Regions from separate parts of the Streptomyces sparsogenes subsp. cuspidosporus genome, predicted to be linked through region 1. Evidence: riboswitches for the same ligand, from Rfam matches in the RefSeq annotation. Region 1 holds a riboswitch; the other holds the start of a gene.
The links. Region 1 has a riboswitch for glycine ahead of gcvT (glycine cleavage system aminomethyltransferase GcvT). Riboswitches for the same ligand answer to the same signal wherever they lie in the genome.
Positions count from the first base shown of each region.

Region 1 (6,950 bases):
CGTTCTCCTTGAAGAGCATGCCGATGGCGCCCGCGGCGAGGAGGAAGCGGACGACGCCGTCCTCGTCGGAGCCGGGGACGAAGTGGGTGTAGTAGTGGAGGACGGCGGGGATGATGCCGGCCGCGCCGTTGGTGGGGGCGGTGACCACGCGGCCGCCGGCGGCGTTCTCCTCGTTGACGGCCATGGCGTAGAGGGTGACCCACTCCATGGCGCGGGTGGCCGGGTCGCCCTCGGAGCGCAGGGCGCGGGCCGCGGTGGCGGCGCGGCGACGGACCTTGAGGCCGCCGGGGAGGATGCCCTCGCGGGACAGGCCGCGCTCGACGCAGCCGCGCATCACCTGCCAGATCTCCAGCAGGCCCTCGCGGATCTCCGTCTCGGTGCGCCAGGCCTTCTCGTTCTCCAGCATCAGCGCCGAGATGGACAGGCCGGTCTCATGGGACAGGCGCAGCAGCTCGTCGCCGGTGCGGAAGGGGTACTTCAGCACGGTGTCGTCGAGCTTGATGCGGTCCGCGCCGACCGCGTCCTCGTCCACGACGAAGCCGCCGCCGACCGAGTAGTAGGTCTTCTCCAGGAGGGGGAGGCCATCGGCGTCGTACGCGAAGAGGGTCATGCCGTTGGCGTGGTACGGCAGCGAGCGGCGGCGGTGCAGGACCAGCTCGGCGGACTCGTCGAACCCGATCTCGTGCTCGGCGCCGATCTCCGCGCCGAGCAGCCGCAGCCGCTTGGTGGTGCGGATGCGCTCCACCTCGTCGTCGGCGGTCTCGACGTCCACCGTGCGCGGGGAGTGGCCCTCCAGGCCGAGGAGGACGGCCTTGGGGGTGCCGTGGCCGTGGCCGGTGGCGCCGAGGGAGCCGAAGAGCTCGGCGCGCACGGCGGAGGTGTGGGCCAGCAGGCCGTCGTTCTTCAGCCGGCGGACGAACATCCGCGCGGCCCGCATGGGGCCGACCGTGTGGGAACTGGACGGTCCGATGCCGATCGAGAAGAGGTCGAAGACGGAGATGGCCACGGGGGAGCTCCTTGGATCTGCACGGAGTGCGTGCGTGTGGTGCGGGGTGGGTGGGGGCGCCGGGGTGGTGCGCCCCCCTCCACCTTCCGGCCCGGATTACTTGGTGAGGTCCGGGTACAGCGGGTGCTTGTCGGCGAGCGCGGTGACGCGCGCCTTGAGCGCCTCCGCGTCGTAGGACGGCTTGAGCGCCTCGGCGATGACGTCGGCGACCTCGCGGAAGTCGTCGGCGGTGAAGCCGCGGGTGGCCAGCGCGGGGGTGCCGATGCGCAGGCCGGAGGTCACCATCGGGGGGCGCGGGTCGTTCGGGATGGCGTTGCGGTTGACCGTGATGCCGATCTCGTGGAGGCGGTCCTCGGCCTGCCGGCCGTCCAGCTCGGAGTCGCGCAGGTCGACCAGGACGAGGTGGACGTCGGTGCCGCCGGACAGCACGGCGACGCCGGCCTCGGCCACGTCCGGCTGGGTGAGCCGCTCGGCCAGCAGCTTGGCGCCCTCGAGGGTACGCTGCTGGCGCTCCTTGAAGGCCGAGCCAGCCGCGATCTTGAAGGCCACGGCCTTGGCGGCGACCACGTGCTCCAGCGGGCCGCCCTGCTGACCGGGGAAGACCGCGGAGTTGATCTTCTTGGCCAGCTCGGCCGTGGAGAGGATCACGCCGCCGCGCGGGCCGCCGAGGGTCTTGTGCGTCGTGGTGGTGACCACATGGGCGTGCGGCACCGGGGAGGGGTGCAGCCCGGCCGCCACCAGGCCCGCGAAGTGGGCCATGTCCACCATCAGGTAGGCGCCGACCTCGTCCGCGATCCGGCGGAAGGCCGCGAAGTCGAGCTGGCGCGGGTACGCCGACCAGCCGGCGATCACCAGCTTGGGGCGGTGCTCCTTGGCCAGCCGCTCGACCTCGTCCATGTCGACCAGGCCGGTCTCGGCGTCCACGTGGTAGGGCACCACGTTGTAGAGCTTGCCGGAGAAGTTGATCTTCATGCCGTGGGTGAGGTGCCCGCCGTGCGCCAGGTTCAGCCCCAGGATGGTGTCGCCGGGGGAGAGCAGGGCGAACATCGCGGCCGCGTTGGCCTGGGCGCCGGAGTGCGGCTGGACATTGGCCGCCTCGGCCCCGAAGAGCGCCTTGACCCGGTCGATCGCGATCTGCTCGACCACGTCGACGTGCTCACAGCCGCCGTAGTAGCGGCGGCCCGGGTAGCCCTCGGCGTACTTGTTGGTCAGGACCGAGCCCTGGGCCTCCATGACCGCGACCGGAGCGAAGTTCTCCGAAGCGATCATCTCCAGGGTGGACTGCTGGCGGTGGAGTTCGGCGTCGACCGCGGCGGCTACGTCCGGGTCGAGCTCGTGCAGGGGGCTGTTGAGAAGCGACATCAGGGTCCCGATCGAAGGAGGGGGTCAGTTTTCGGCGAAGGCGGCGTACTCGTCGGCGGAGAGCAGCTCGTCCGGCTCGTCCGTCACCCGCACCTTGAACAGCCAGCCGCCCTCGAAGGGGGCGGAATTCACCAGCGCCGGGTCGTTGACCACATCCTCGTTGATCTCGGTGACCTCGCCGGTGACCGGCGCGTACAGATCGCTGACGGACTTCGTGGACTCCAGCTCACCACAGGTCTCGCCCGCGGTGACCGTCGTGCCGACCTCCGGGAGCTGGACGTAGACGACGTCGCCGAGCGCGTTGGCCGCGAACTCGGTGATGCCGACCGTCGACACGCCGTCCTCGCCGGCGGCCGACAGCCACTCGTGCTCCTTGCTGTAACGCAGCTGCTGGGGGTTGCTCATAATGCGATTCTCCTGGATACGGGGGAGTGCTTGGGAAACGGGTCTTGCCTGGTGGGACAGGCGGTATGGGCGGGTACGCACGGGAGTGCCCCGGCGCCGCCCGCGCGCCGGGCGGCCCGGCGCGTGCTCGGTGCGGCTCAGCGCCGCTCGTGGGAAGCGCTCAGCGCCACCCGCAGGAGCGCTCAGCGCCGGTCGTCCAGCGCTCAGCGCCGGTCGTCCAGCGCTCAGCGCCGGTCGTCCAGCGCCCAGCGCCGCCCGCAGAGCGCTCAGCGCCGCTTGTAGAAGGGGAGGGCCACGACCTCGTACGGCTCATGGGTACCGCGGATGTCCACCGCCACTCCCGACGTGCCCGGCGCGGCGTGCGCGGCGTCCACGTACGCGATCGCGATCGGCTTGCCGAGGGTGGGCGAGGGCGCGCCCGAGGTGACCTCGCCGATCACCGCGCCGTCCGCGCCGACCACCGCGTACCCCGCGCGCGGGACCCGGCGGCCCGCCGCGACCTGGCCGACCAGCACCCGCGGCGGGTCGGTCTCGGCCCGCCGCCCCGCCTCCTCAAGCGCCGCGCGGCCGACGAAGTCACCGGGCTTGTCGAACTTCACCACCCGGCCGAGCCCCGCGTCGAACGGCGTCGTCGCGCGGGTCAGCTCGTGCCCGTACAGCGGCATCCCGGCCTCCAGGCGCAGCGTGTCCCGGCAGGACAGCCCGCACGGGACCAGCCCGGCCGGCGCACCGGCCTCGGACAGCGCCCGCCACAGCCGCTCGGCGTCGTGCGGGGCGACGAACAGCTCGAAGCCGTCCTCGCCTGTGTAGCCGGTACGCGCGATCAGCGCCGGGACGCCCGCGACGGTGCCCGGCAGGCCCGCGTAGTACTTGAGGCCGTCCAGGTCCGCGTCGGTCAGCTCGCGCAGGATCGCCGGGGAGGCCGGACCCTGGACGGCGATCAGCGCGTAGGCGTCCCGGTCGTCCCGTACGGCCGCCTCCAGGCCCGCGGCGCGCTCGGTCAGCGCGTCCAGCACTACCTGGGCGTTCCCCGCGTTGGCCACCACCAGGAACTCCTGCTCCGCCAGGCGGTAGACGATCAGGTCGTCCAGGATGCCGCCCTCGGCGTCGCAGATCATGGTGTAGCGGGCGCGGCCGACGGCGAGCGCCGACAGATGGCCCACCAGCGCGCGGTCCAGGGCAGCGCCCGCCTCCGGGCCGGTGAGCGTGATCTCGCCCATGTGCGAGAGGTCGAACAGGCCGGCGCGGGTGCGCACCGCGGTGTGCTCGTCGCGCTCGCTCCCGTAGCGCAGCGGCATCTCCCAGCCGGCGAAGTCGGTCATGGTGGCGCCGAGCGCCCGGTGCAGCGCGTCCAGCGCGGTACGGCGGGGGGCGGGCGGGGCGTCGGTCACGGGGGCACCGGTCAGGGGGGCGTCGGTCATGGGGCTGGCTCCAGGGCGGGACGGTGACGGGGACGACGAGGACTGTCCTCCCCATCTGTCATCGGAACCTGAGAGGTTCGCCGTGACCCTCCTTCCGCCCGACGCCGGGGGCGTCGTCGCAAAGAGCGGTCCGGCTTGCACCGTGGGTGGAGCCACGCCAGCGGCTCGCTTTTCAGATCTGCCTCGCCCGCGCGGTATCGGGGCCTGAGAGATTCAAGGGAGGACTTGCTCCTTCGGCGCCCCGGACGGCCGGCACTGCTGCCGGTGGCCGAGGACTCTCCCGCGCGGATTCAAGCGGCCGGTATGGAGTTGCGCGCAACATCATCGCACGTACGCCCGAGAAGGGAAGACCCGCTCGGGCGGAACCCCGGCCCGGACCCGGCTCACAACGGGGCGAAACCCCGATGCACAGGGATCAGAGGCCCAGCCCACGGCAATACCACCTTGCTGGACATTACCTTTTCTTGACACTCTTCGGGAACGAGCCGCAGTGACCGGACCTAGGAGGACGATCACGGTGCAGGGGCAGGGTACGTACGCGACGACATGGGGGCCCCTGCCGGTGACGCAGGGGGCGGCGCCGACCGGGGGAGCGCTCAGACCGGGGTGCCCGGCGGCCGTCCAGGACCTGCGCGGCGACGGCGGCGCCGCGCGGCCCGGCGCCCGTGAGCTGCGCTACCGGGCCGGCGATGTGGTGGTCGCCTCGGGACTGCCCGGCAGCGGCAAGAGCACCATGATCGACCGCACCGTGCCCCGCCTGGACCAGCGCGGCGGGCCGGTGCTGCGGGTCGACTCGCAGGACACCCGCGAGCGCTGGGAGCGGCGGATGCCCCACTGGCTGCCCTACGCCCTCTACCGGCCGCTGGTGCGCTGCGCCCACTACACCGGGCTGCGCCGGGCGCTGCGCTCGGGGGCCAGTCTCGTGGTGCACGACTGCGGCACCCTCCCCTGGGTCCGCCGCTGGCTGGCCCGCGACGCCCGGCGCACCGGCCGCGGGCTGCACATGGTGCTGCTCGACGTGGACGCCGCGGTGGCGCTGGAGGGGCAGACCGCCCGCGGCCGGGTGGTCTCCCGCTACGCCTTCGGCCGGCACCGCCGCGCGGTGGGGCGGCTGGTCGCGACCGCGGAGGGCGGGCGGCCGCCCGAAGGCTGCGCCTCGGTGGCGCTGCTGGATCGGACGGCCGCGAGCGCGCTGCGCCGGATCGGCTTCGACTGAGCCGAGCCGGCCGGCCTTCGACTGAACTGGCTGGCTGCTTGGCCGGCCGGCGGGCGGGTGGCGGCGCGGCGGGGCGTCGCCGTCAGGGGCGCGCGTCGGCCCCGGCACCGTCCGCGTCCACCGGGTGGGGCAGCGGCATGGGGGCCACGGAGTCGTCGGCCGCCCCGGGCGCGGACCCGGGGGCGGCCAGCGGGGTGGCGGCCGTGGTGGTGGGCTTCTCGGCGGTCTTCTTCCCGGGCTTCTTGGCCGGCTTCTCGGACGTCTTCCTGCCCGTCTTCTTGCCGGGCTTGTCGGTGTGGGGCTTGGGGGAGGGCTTCGCCGTGTCGGGCTTGGCGGCGCCGAGCTCCGGGGCACCGGTCCCGGGGGCGCCCGGCTGCGTGGCGGCCGTCGGCCCGGTGGGCTTGGCGGCGAGGGCCGACGCGTCCTCGGCGAGGCTCGTCGCCTCGTCCGGGAACGGCAGCAGCGGGGGCATCACGGGGAAGTCCCGCCCGGGGAGCGGGCCGACGACGGCGCCGATCAGCCCGACGATCGCGTCGGCGATGCGGGGGATCGCCACGGTGGCCGCGTTCGAGTCGCCGGCCGCGACGGCGTCCAGCAGGTCGTCGATCGCCCGCTGCAGCGCGTCCAGCGGGTCCGTCGAGATGTCCGAAGGCGTCGGCTGGGCGGCGAAGGGAGGCATCACGGCCCCGCCCTCCCCGACGGCCCCGCCCTCCCCGACGGCCCCGCCCTCCCCGGCGGCCTGCGGCGGCACGGTGATCCGGCCCTGATCCTGAGCCTGGCCCTGATCCTCGCCCTGAGCCTGGCCCTCGCCGGAGCCCTGCGAAGGCGTCGGGTCCTGGGCCTGCCCCCGGCGGTGCGCGGCGGCCCGCGGGGCGCCGGCCTTGTCGGCCGACTCGCGGACGGCCTTCACCGCGCTGTCGATCGCCGTCGCGTGCTTGATCAGCTCCTCGTCGGAGAGCACCCCGCCGGGCGCCTCCTCCACCGCCCGCGCCAGCTCCGTCACCCGCTCCAGGAGGACGCGCAGGTCGCGCAGCGCCTGGGTCTGGGCCGGGTTCAGTCTCGTGTCGGCGAGCGCCGCGGGGGTGGGGGCCGGGGCGCCGGCCGTGCCCCCGGATCCGTCGGCCGCCGCGGCGGCCAGGCCGGCGGCGCCGAACAGGAGCGAGCCGGCCAGGACGGAGGAGACGAGGACATCGGCCTTGCGGGACACGCGGATCATGAGACCTTCCTTCGCTGTGGTGAGGTACGGGCGTACGCGACACCACGCTGCGAAAGACGCAAACAGAGCGCAACTTGTCGATTACGTTCAGAAGCGGTCGTAGGTGATAAAGGATCAACCGGGATCGCGCCGTCGACCTGGGAATTTGCTGTGGAGATCGACGGCCCCCGATGCCGCCCGGCCGTACAGCCGTTAGGGTGCCTGTGCAGGTCGGACGAGATGGCGGTTGGACGAAGATGAGCATCCCGGAGCAGCACGGTCCAGCACCGGCTCACGGCGGGTTTCCTGACGGTGCGTTTCCCGCGTTCCCCGACCATTCCGGCT
Region 1 covers NZ_BAAASD010000034.1:18,900-25,849, forward strand. Annotated here, with positions in the region: gene ABFY07_RS30595 (L-serine ammonia-lyase) at 1-1,006, opposite strand, end outside; gene glyA (serine hydroxymethyltransferase) at 1,103-2,368, opposite strand; gene gcvH (glycine cleavage system protein GcvH) at 2,393-2,773, opposite strand; gene gcvT (glycine cleavage system aminomethyltransferase GcvT) at 3,040-4,194, opposite strand; glycine riboswitch at 4,377-4,487, opposite strand; gene ABFY07_RS30615 (AAA family ATPase) at 4,712-5,410, shown strand; gene ABFY07_RS30620 (hypothetical protein) at 5,493-6,626, opposite strand; gene ABFY07_RS30625 (enhanced serine sensitivity protein SseB) at 6,863-6,950, shown strand, end outside.

Region 2 (6,950 bases), on a different contig from region 1:
GGCGTCCTCCTCTTCGAGGACACCGGTGAGCTGCTGCCGGACGGGCAGGTCATCGCGCCGCGCCGACCGCTGGACGCCGAGCGCGTCGTCACCGCGGCCTAGCGGCCCGACACCTCCCGCCCGCAGATTGATTCAAGGGGCCGGCCCGGCGCCCGCGCCGCACCGGCCCCGTATCCGACCGGGCGTGCCGGTCAGCTGTCGTACGACTCCAGCGGCGGGCAGGAGCAGACCAGGTTGCGGTCGCCGAAGGCGCCGTCGATCCGCCGCACCGGGGGCCAGTACTTGTCGGACGCCGACACCCCGGCCGGGAAGGCCGCCTCCGACCGGGTGTAGGGGTGCGCCCACTCCCCGCTCAGCGCGGCCGCCGTGTGCGGGGCGTTCCGCAGCGGATTGTCGTCCTCGGGCCACTCCCCCGAGCCGACCTTCTCGATCTCCGCCCGGATGGCGATCATCGCCTCGCAGAACCGGTCCAGCTCCGCCAGGTCCTCGCTCTCCGTCGGCTCGATCATCAGCGTGCCGGCGACCGGGAAGGACATCGTGGGCGCGTGGAACCCGTAGTCCACCAGCCGCTTCGCGACATCGTCGACGCTCACCCCGGTCGCCTTGGTCAGCGGCCGCAGGTCGATGATGCACTCGTGGGCGACCAGGCCGCCGGGGCCGGTGTAGAGCACCGGGTAGTGCGGCTCCAGCCGCTTGGCGATGTAGTTGGCGCTGAGCACCGCCACCTGGGTCGCCCGGCGCAGCCCCTCGGCGCCCATCAGCCGCACGTACGCCCACGAGATCGGCAGGATGCCCGCCGAACCCCAGGGCGCGGCCGCGACCGGGCCCACCCCGGTCGCCGGGCCCGCCGCGGGCTGCAGCGGGTGGTTGGGCAGGTACGGCGCCAGGTGCTCGCGCACCGCGACCGGGCCCACGCCGGGGCCGCCGCCGCCGTGCGGGATGCAGAAGGTCTTGTGCAGGTTCAGGTGGGAGACATCGCCGCCGAACCGGCCCGGCCGGGCCAGCCCCACCAGCGCGTTGAGGTTCGCGCCGTCCACGTAGACCTGGCCGCCCGCGTCGTGCACGGCCGCGCAGATCTCGCCGATGTGCTCCTCGAACACGCCGTGCGTGGAGGGGTAGGTGACCATCAGGACGGCCAGCTCGTCGCCGTACCGCTCGATCTTGGCGCGCAGGTCGTCGGCGTCCACCTCGCCGTCCTCGCCGGTCTTGACCACGACGACCTTCATGCCCGCCATCACGGCGCTGGCGGCGTTGGTGCCGTGCGCGGAGGACGGGATGAGGCAGACGGTGCGGCGCTCGTCGCCGTTGGCCCGGTGGTAGGCCCGGACGGCCAGCAGCCCGGCCAGCTCGCCCTGCGATCCGGCGTTCGGCTGCAGGGACACCTTGTCGTAGCCGGTGACCTCGGCCAGCCGCTCCTCCAGCTCGCGGATCAGCGTCAGATAGCCCTGGGCCTGCTCGACGGGCGCGAAGGGGTGCAGCGCCCCGAACTCCGGCCAGGTGACCGGCTCCATCTCGGTGGTGGCGTTCAGCTTCATGGTGCAGGAGCCGAGCGGGATCATGCCCCGGTCCAGGGCGTAGTCGCGGTCGGCCAGGCGCCGCAGGTAGCGCAGCATCGCGGTCTCGGAGCGGTGCCGGTGGAAGACCGGGTGGGTCAGATACGTGTCGGTGCGCAGCAGCTCGGCGGGGAGCGCGTCGGCCGCCGCGGCGTCCAGCTCGTCGATGGCCGGCAGGCCGCCGTCCACGCCGAAGGCCGACCACACGGCGGCCAGCTGGGCCCGTCCGGTGGTCTCGTCGCAGGCGATGCCCACGTGGTCGGCGTCGGTCAGGCGCAGATTGACCCCGGCCTCGCGGGCCGCGGTCACGACCTCGGCGGCCCGGCCCGGGACATGGGCGGTGAGGGTGTCGAAGAACGCCCCGTGCACGATCTCCACGCCCCCGGCGCGCAGCCCCTCGGCGAGCACGGCCGCGTAGCGGTGGGTGCGCCGGGCGATGGTCCGCAGGCCCTCCGGGCCGTGGTAGACGGCGTACATGCCGGCCATCACGGCGAGCAGCACCTGGGCGGTGCAGATGTTGCTGGTGGCCTTCTCGCGGCGGATGTGCTGCTCGCGGGTCTGCAGGGCAAGGCGGTACGCCTTGTCGCCGTCGGCGTCGACCGAGACGCCCACCAGCCGGCCGGGCAGGCTGCGGGCGTAGGCCTCGCGAACGGCCATGAAGCCGGCGTGCGGCCCGCCGAAGCCCATCGGCACCCCGAACCGCTGGCTGCTGCCGACCGCGATGTCGGCGCCCAGCTCCCCGGGCGGGGTGAGCAGGGTGAGGGCGAGCAGGTCCGCGGCGACGGTGACCACGGCGCCCAGCTCATGGGCCCGCTCGATGACCGGGCGGAGGTCCCGGACGGCGCCGGAGGCCCCGGGGTACTGGAGCAGCACGCCGAACACGCCGCGCTCGGCCACCTCGGCCGGTATGCCCTGCGAGAGGTCGGTGACGACCACCTCGACGCCGGTGGGCTCGGCCCGGGTCCGGATGACCGCGACGGTCTGCGGCAGAGCGTCGGCGTCGACCAGGAACACGCCCTGCTTGACCTTGCCCACCCGCCGGGACAGCGCCATGGCCTCGGCGGCGGCGGTGGCCTCGTCGAGCAGCGAGGCGCCGGCGGTGGGCAGCCCGGTGAGATCGGCGACGACCGTCTGGAAGTTGAGCAGCGCCTCCAGCCTGCCCTGGGAGATCTCGGGCTGGTAGGGCGTGTACGCCGTGTACCAGGCCGGGTTCTCCAGCACATTGCGCAGGATCACCGGAGGGGTGAAGGTCCCGTGGTAGCCCAGGCCGATCATGGGGGCGAGCAGCTGGTTGCGCTCGGCGAGGCCGCGCAGCTCGGCCAGCACCTCGGCCTCGCTGCGGGCCGGGGGCAGCCCCAGCTGCTCGGTGCTCTTGATGACGTCCGGAACGGCGGCCTGGGTGAGTTCGTCGAGCGAGCCGAACCCGACCTGCGCGAGCATCTTGGCCTGCGCCTCGGCGTCGGGTCCCACATGGCGCTGCTCGAATGGCGTACCGCGCTCGAGCTCGGTCAGTGAGGTGCGGTTGGCGGTCATCTGCGAGGCCTCCTGGTCTGTACGACCGATGAGGGACACCACGGCGCGGGTGCCCGAACGGCCTCCCCCTCTGTCATCTCGACCTGAGAGCTTCACCGGTCCGCGGGCGGCGGTCCGGCTTTCACCGTCGGTGAGGAGGGGTCCCGGAGCCGTGCTCGCCCGTGGCCCACCCTGCTTTCCAGAGTGACCTCACCCGCGCGGTACGTGTGCCTGAGAGATTCCGGGGAGGATTTGCTCCTTCGGCGCCTCCGACGACGTCGGCGGAGGACTCTCCCGCACGGGGTCTGCAGCCACAGTCAGCCTACCAGCGAGCCTGTCGGCGGGATCTTTCGGAGAGCGCTCGAGTGGACGCGCGCGGCGTTGTGGCTTTTCGTAGGAATCACGGGAAGTCACGGAAGAATGGCCACCTGTGGGAGAGAGTGTGCAGACCGACATCGATCCGCGGACCCTCATCGGCCGCAAGGCCTTCGACCGCGATGGCACGAAGATCGGCACGGTGGACGAGGTCTACCTCGACGACGCGACCGGCGAGCCGGAGTGGGCGGCCGTACGCACCGGGCTGTTCAGCCGGGATGTGTTCGTGCCGCTGGAACCGAGCGAGATCGTCGGCGACACGCTGCGGGTGCCGTACGAGCGGGCGCTGATCAAGGACGCGCCGGACTTCGGCGTCGGCCGCCATCTGTCGCCCGAGCAGGAGCTGCAGCTCTACCACCACTACGGGCTCGATGTGAGCGGCTGAGCCCGCCCGCGGTCCCGGTCGTGGGCCTGGGCCGGGTCGTGAGCCCGGCCCGGGTCGTGGCCGGGGCCGTGGTCATGGCCGGGGTCCGGGGCGTGAGCCTGGTGCTGGTCATGAGCCTGGTCCCGGTCGTGGCCGGGGCTTTCGTCCGGGATGGCGGGGCTTTCGTCCGGGCCGGCGGCGGGCTCGGGGCGCACCAGCGGCAGCGGCTCCGACGGCTCCAGCGCCGGGTCGTCGACCGCGAAGGTCCTCACCCGGCCCGGCGCCGACCAGGGGTCCTCGAACCGCACGGTCACCCGGCCGACCCCGCTGCCCTGCACCCACCCCGCCCCGTACTCGGCGTGTCGCACATCGGCGCCGGGCAGCCAGCGGCGGGGCCGGGCGACGTCCTCACCGCCCTCCTCCAGGGCCGCCGGGAGGGCCTCCGGCGCCCCTCCGGCCTCCCCCGCCCCCTCCGTCACCTCCTGGGCCTCCTCGGCCTCGTGGGCGGCCTGCGCGGCCTGGGCGAAGAGGTCCTCCTGGGTGTAGTCCGCCAGGCCGCTCACGCCCACCCCCAGCAGCCGCACGCCCGCCGTGGTGTCCACCCCCTCGAGCAGCCGCGCCGCGGCCTCCCGCACCACCGCCGGGTCGTCCGTCGGTCCGCGCAGCGTCTCGGACCTGGTCAGCGTGGAGAAGTCGTAACGCCGCACCTTGAGCACGACCGTGCGCCCCGAGCGGCCGGCCTCGCGCAGCCGCCGCACACACCGGTCGGCCAGCCGCGCCACCTCCACCTGCACCCGGGTGCGGTCGGTGAGGTCGACGTCGAAGGTGTCCTCCACCGACACGGACTTGGCGTCCCGCTCGGCGACGACCGGCCGGTCGTCCCGCCCGCAGGCCATCGCGTACAGCGAGGCGCCATGGGCCTTGCCCAGCAGCCGCACCAGCTCCTCCTCCCCCGCCTCCCGGGTCTCGGCGACGGTGTGGATCCCCGCCCGGCGCAGCGCCTCCGCGGTGGCCGGGCCCACCCCCGGGAGGGTGCGCACCGACATCGGCCCCAGCAGCTCCCATTCGGTGCCCGGCTCGATGAGCACCAGCCCATCGGGCTTGGCCTGCTCGGAGGCGATCTTGGCGAGCATCTTGGAACCGGCCAGGCCCACCGAGCCGGTCAGCCCGGTGGCGGCCGCGATGTCCGCCCGCAGCCGCTCCCCCACGGCCCGCGCCGCCTCGGGGGAGGCCGGGACACCGCCGGCCTCCAGATCCACGAACGCCTCGTCCAGGCTCAGGGGCTCCACCAGCGGGGACAGCGCGCCCAGCAGCCCCATGACGATGTCGCTCACCTGGCGGTACACGGCGAAGCGGGGGGCGAGGTACGCCGCGTTCGGACACAGGCGGCGGGCCTGGGCCATCGCCATGGCCGAACGGACCCCGAACACCCGCGCCTCGTAGGAGGCCGTGGAGACCACGCCGCGCGGCCCCAGACCGCCGACGATCACGGGCTTGCCGCGCAGGCTGGGCTTGGCCGCCTGCTCCGCCGCGGCGAAGAAGGCGTCCATGTCCAGATGCAGGATCGTCGGCACACCCCTCACACCTACAGATGCTGCCGCATGCCACTGACAATCGGGCGGCCCGGCCGGTGGGCCGTTCAGCCGAGGGCCCGGCCGCGGCGCGCTCCGGCTCGCGCGCGCAGGGCTCCCCCTTTGACGACAGACCCCAGGGCGGTTCAGCCCGCCCGGTTGCGGCGCCGCGCGAGCTCGTCCTCGGGGTTGTGCCCCACCAGCGTCTCGCCGGTGTCCACCCGCTCGCCGTGCAGCTGGGCCAGAGCGCTCTCCACGTCCCGCCACACCACGCCCACCGCGATCCCGAAGACGCCCTGGCCGCCTTGGAGGAGGTCCACCACCTCGTCGGGCGAGGTGCACTCGTAGACCGTCGCACCGTCGCTCATCAGCGTCATCTGGGCGAGGTCGTCGAGGCCGCGGGAGCGCAGGTGCTGGACGGCGGCCCGGATGTTCTGCAGGGACACGCCGGTGTCCAGGAGCCGCTTGACGATCTTGAGGACGACGACGTCCCGGAAGCTGTACAGCCGCTGGCTGCCCGAGCCGTACGCGGGCCGGACGCTCGGCTCCACCAGCCCGGTGCGCGCCCAGTAGTCCAGCTGGCGGTAGGTGATGCCGGCGGCGGCGCACGCGGTCGGCCCGCGGTATCCCACCTTCTCGGGCTTCGCCGAAGCGCCTTCCCTCGGCGCGGCCTGTGCCGCGACCCGAGCCTTCAGTGCCGGTTCGGCCGGTGCGCTCCCCTGGAGCGCGTACGGACCGCCTGCCGCCGTGCCGTCGCCGCTGCTTCTCACGCCGACCTCCGTCCTCGACCTGCCTTCTCGACGGTAGGCAGTCACCCGGGGTGCGTCAACGATCGCCACACTCGGCACGCCGAGTGATAATCACCCTAAGGGTGGTTTCCCGTGTCCCTCTGCGGGGAAAGGCTACTCGAATGCGCTGGCGAGAACCGGCGTATGGCGCAGCTCATCGGCGGCTCGGCCCATCGGCTCACCGCGGCGCCCGCTCACCGGCTGCTGGTGCTCACTGGCTGCTGGTGCCGAAGTCCTCGGGCGAGATCTGGTCGAGGAACTCGCGGAACTTCTCCACCTCGTCCTCCTGCTCGTCCGGGATGGCGATCCCCGCGTCGTCCAGCACGCCGTCACTGCCGTAGATCGGCGTGCCGGTGCGCAGCGCCAGAGCTATGGCGTCGGACGGCCGCGCACTGACCTCCACCCCGCTGGCGAACACCAGTTCCGCGTAGAAGACGCCTTCGCGCAGGTCCGTGATCCGGACCTCGGTGAGCTGCTGGCCGACCGCGTCGAGCACGTCCTTGAAGAGGTCGTGGGTCAGCGGGCGCGCCGGAGCCATGCCCTGCTGGGCGAAGGCGATCGCGGTCGCCTCCCCGGGGCCGATCCAAATGGGGAGGTAGCGGTCGCCTCCTACCTCGCGCAGGAGCACGATCGGTTGGTTGGAGGGCATCTCCACCCGGACACCCACGACGTCGAGCTCGTTCACACAGCAACCCTAGGACGTGCCCGGCCGGTTTGGATAGTCGGGGCCTGGCCGGTCACCGGGAACCGACCCGCAATGCGGACTGCACGAAGGCCGCGTGAAGCC
Region 2 covers NZ_BAAASD010000008.1:251,513-258,462, forward strand. Annotated here, with positions in the region: gene ABFY07_RS13595 (DUF5999 family protein) at 1-102, shown strand, start outside; gene gcvP (aminomethyl-transferring glycine dehydrogenase) at 192-3,086, opposite strand; glycine riboswitch at 3,150-3,273, opposite strand; glycine riboswitch at 3,275-3,372, opposite strand; gene ABFY07_RS13605 (PRC-barrel domain-containing protein) at 3,496-3,825, shown strand; gene ABFY07_RS13610 (DNA polymerase IV) at 3,801-5,387, opposite strand; gene ABFY07_RS13615 (MerR family transcriptional regulator) at 5,522-6,145, opposite strand; gene ABFY07_RS13620 (bifunctional nuclease family protein) at 6,375-6,848, opposite strand; gene ftsR (transcriptional regulator FtsR) at 6,901-6,950, opposite strand, start outside.
Region 2: it holds a riboswitch for glycine, as region 1 does, so the genes downstream of both, gcvP (aminomethyl-transferring glycine dehydrogenase) here and gcvT (glycine cleavage system aminomethyltransferase GcvT) in region 1, are expected to answer to the same signal.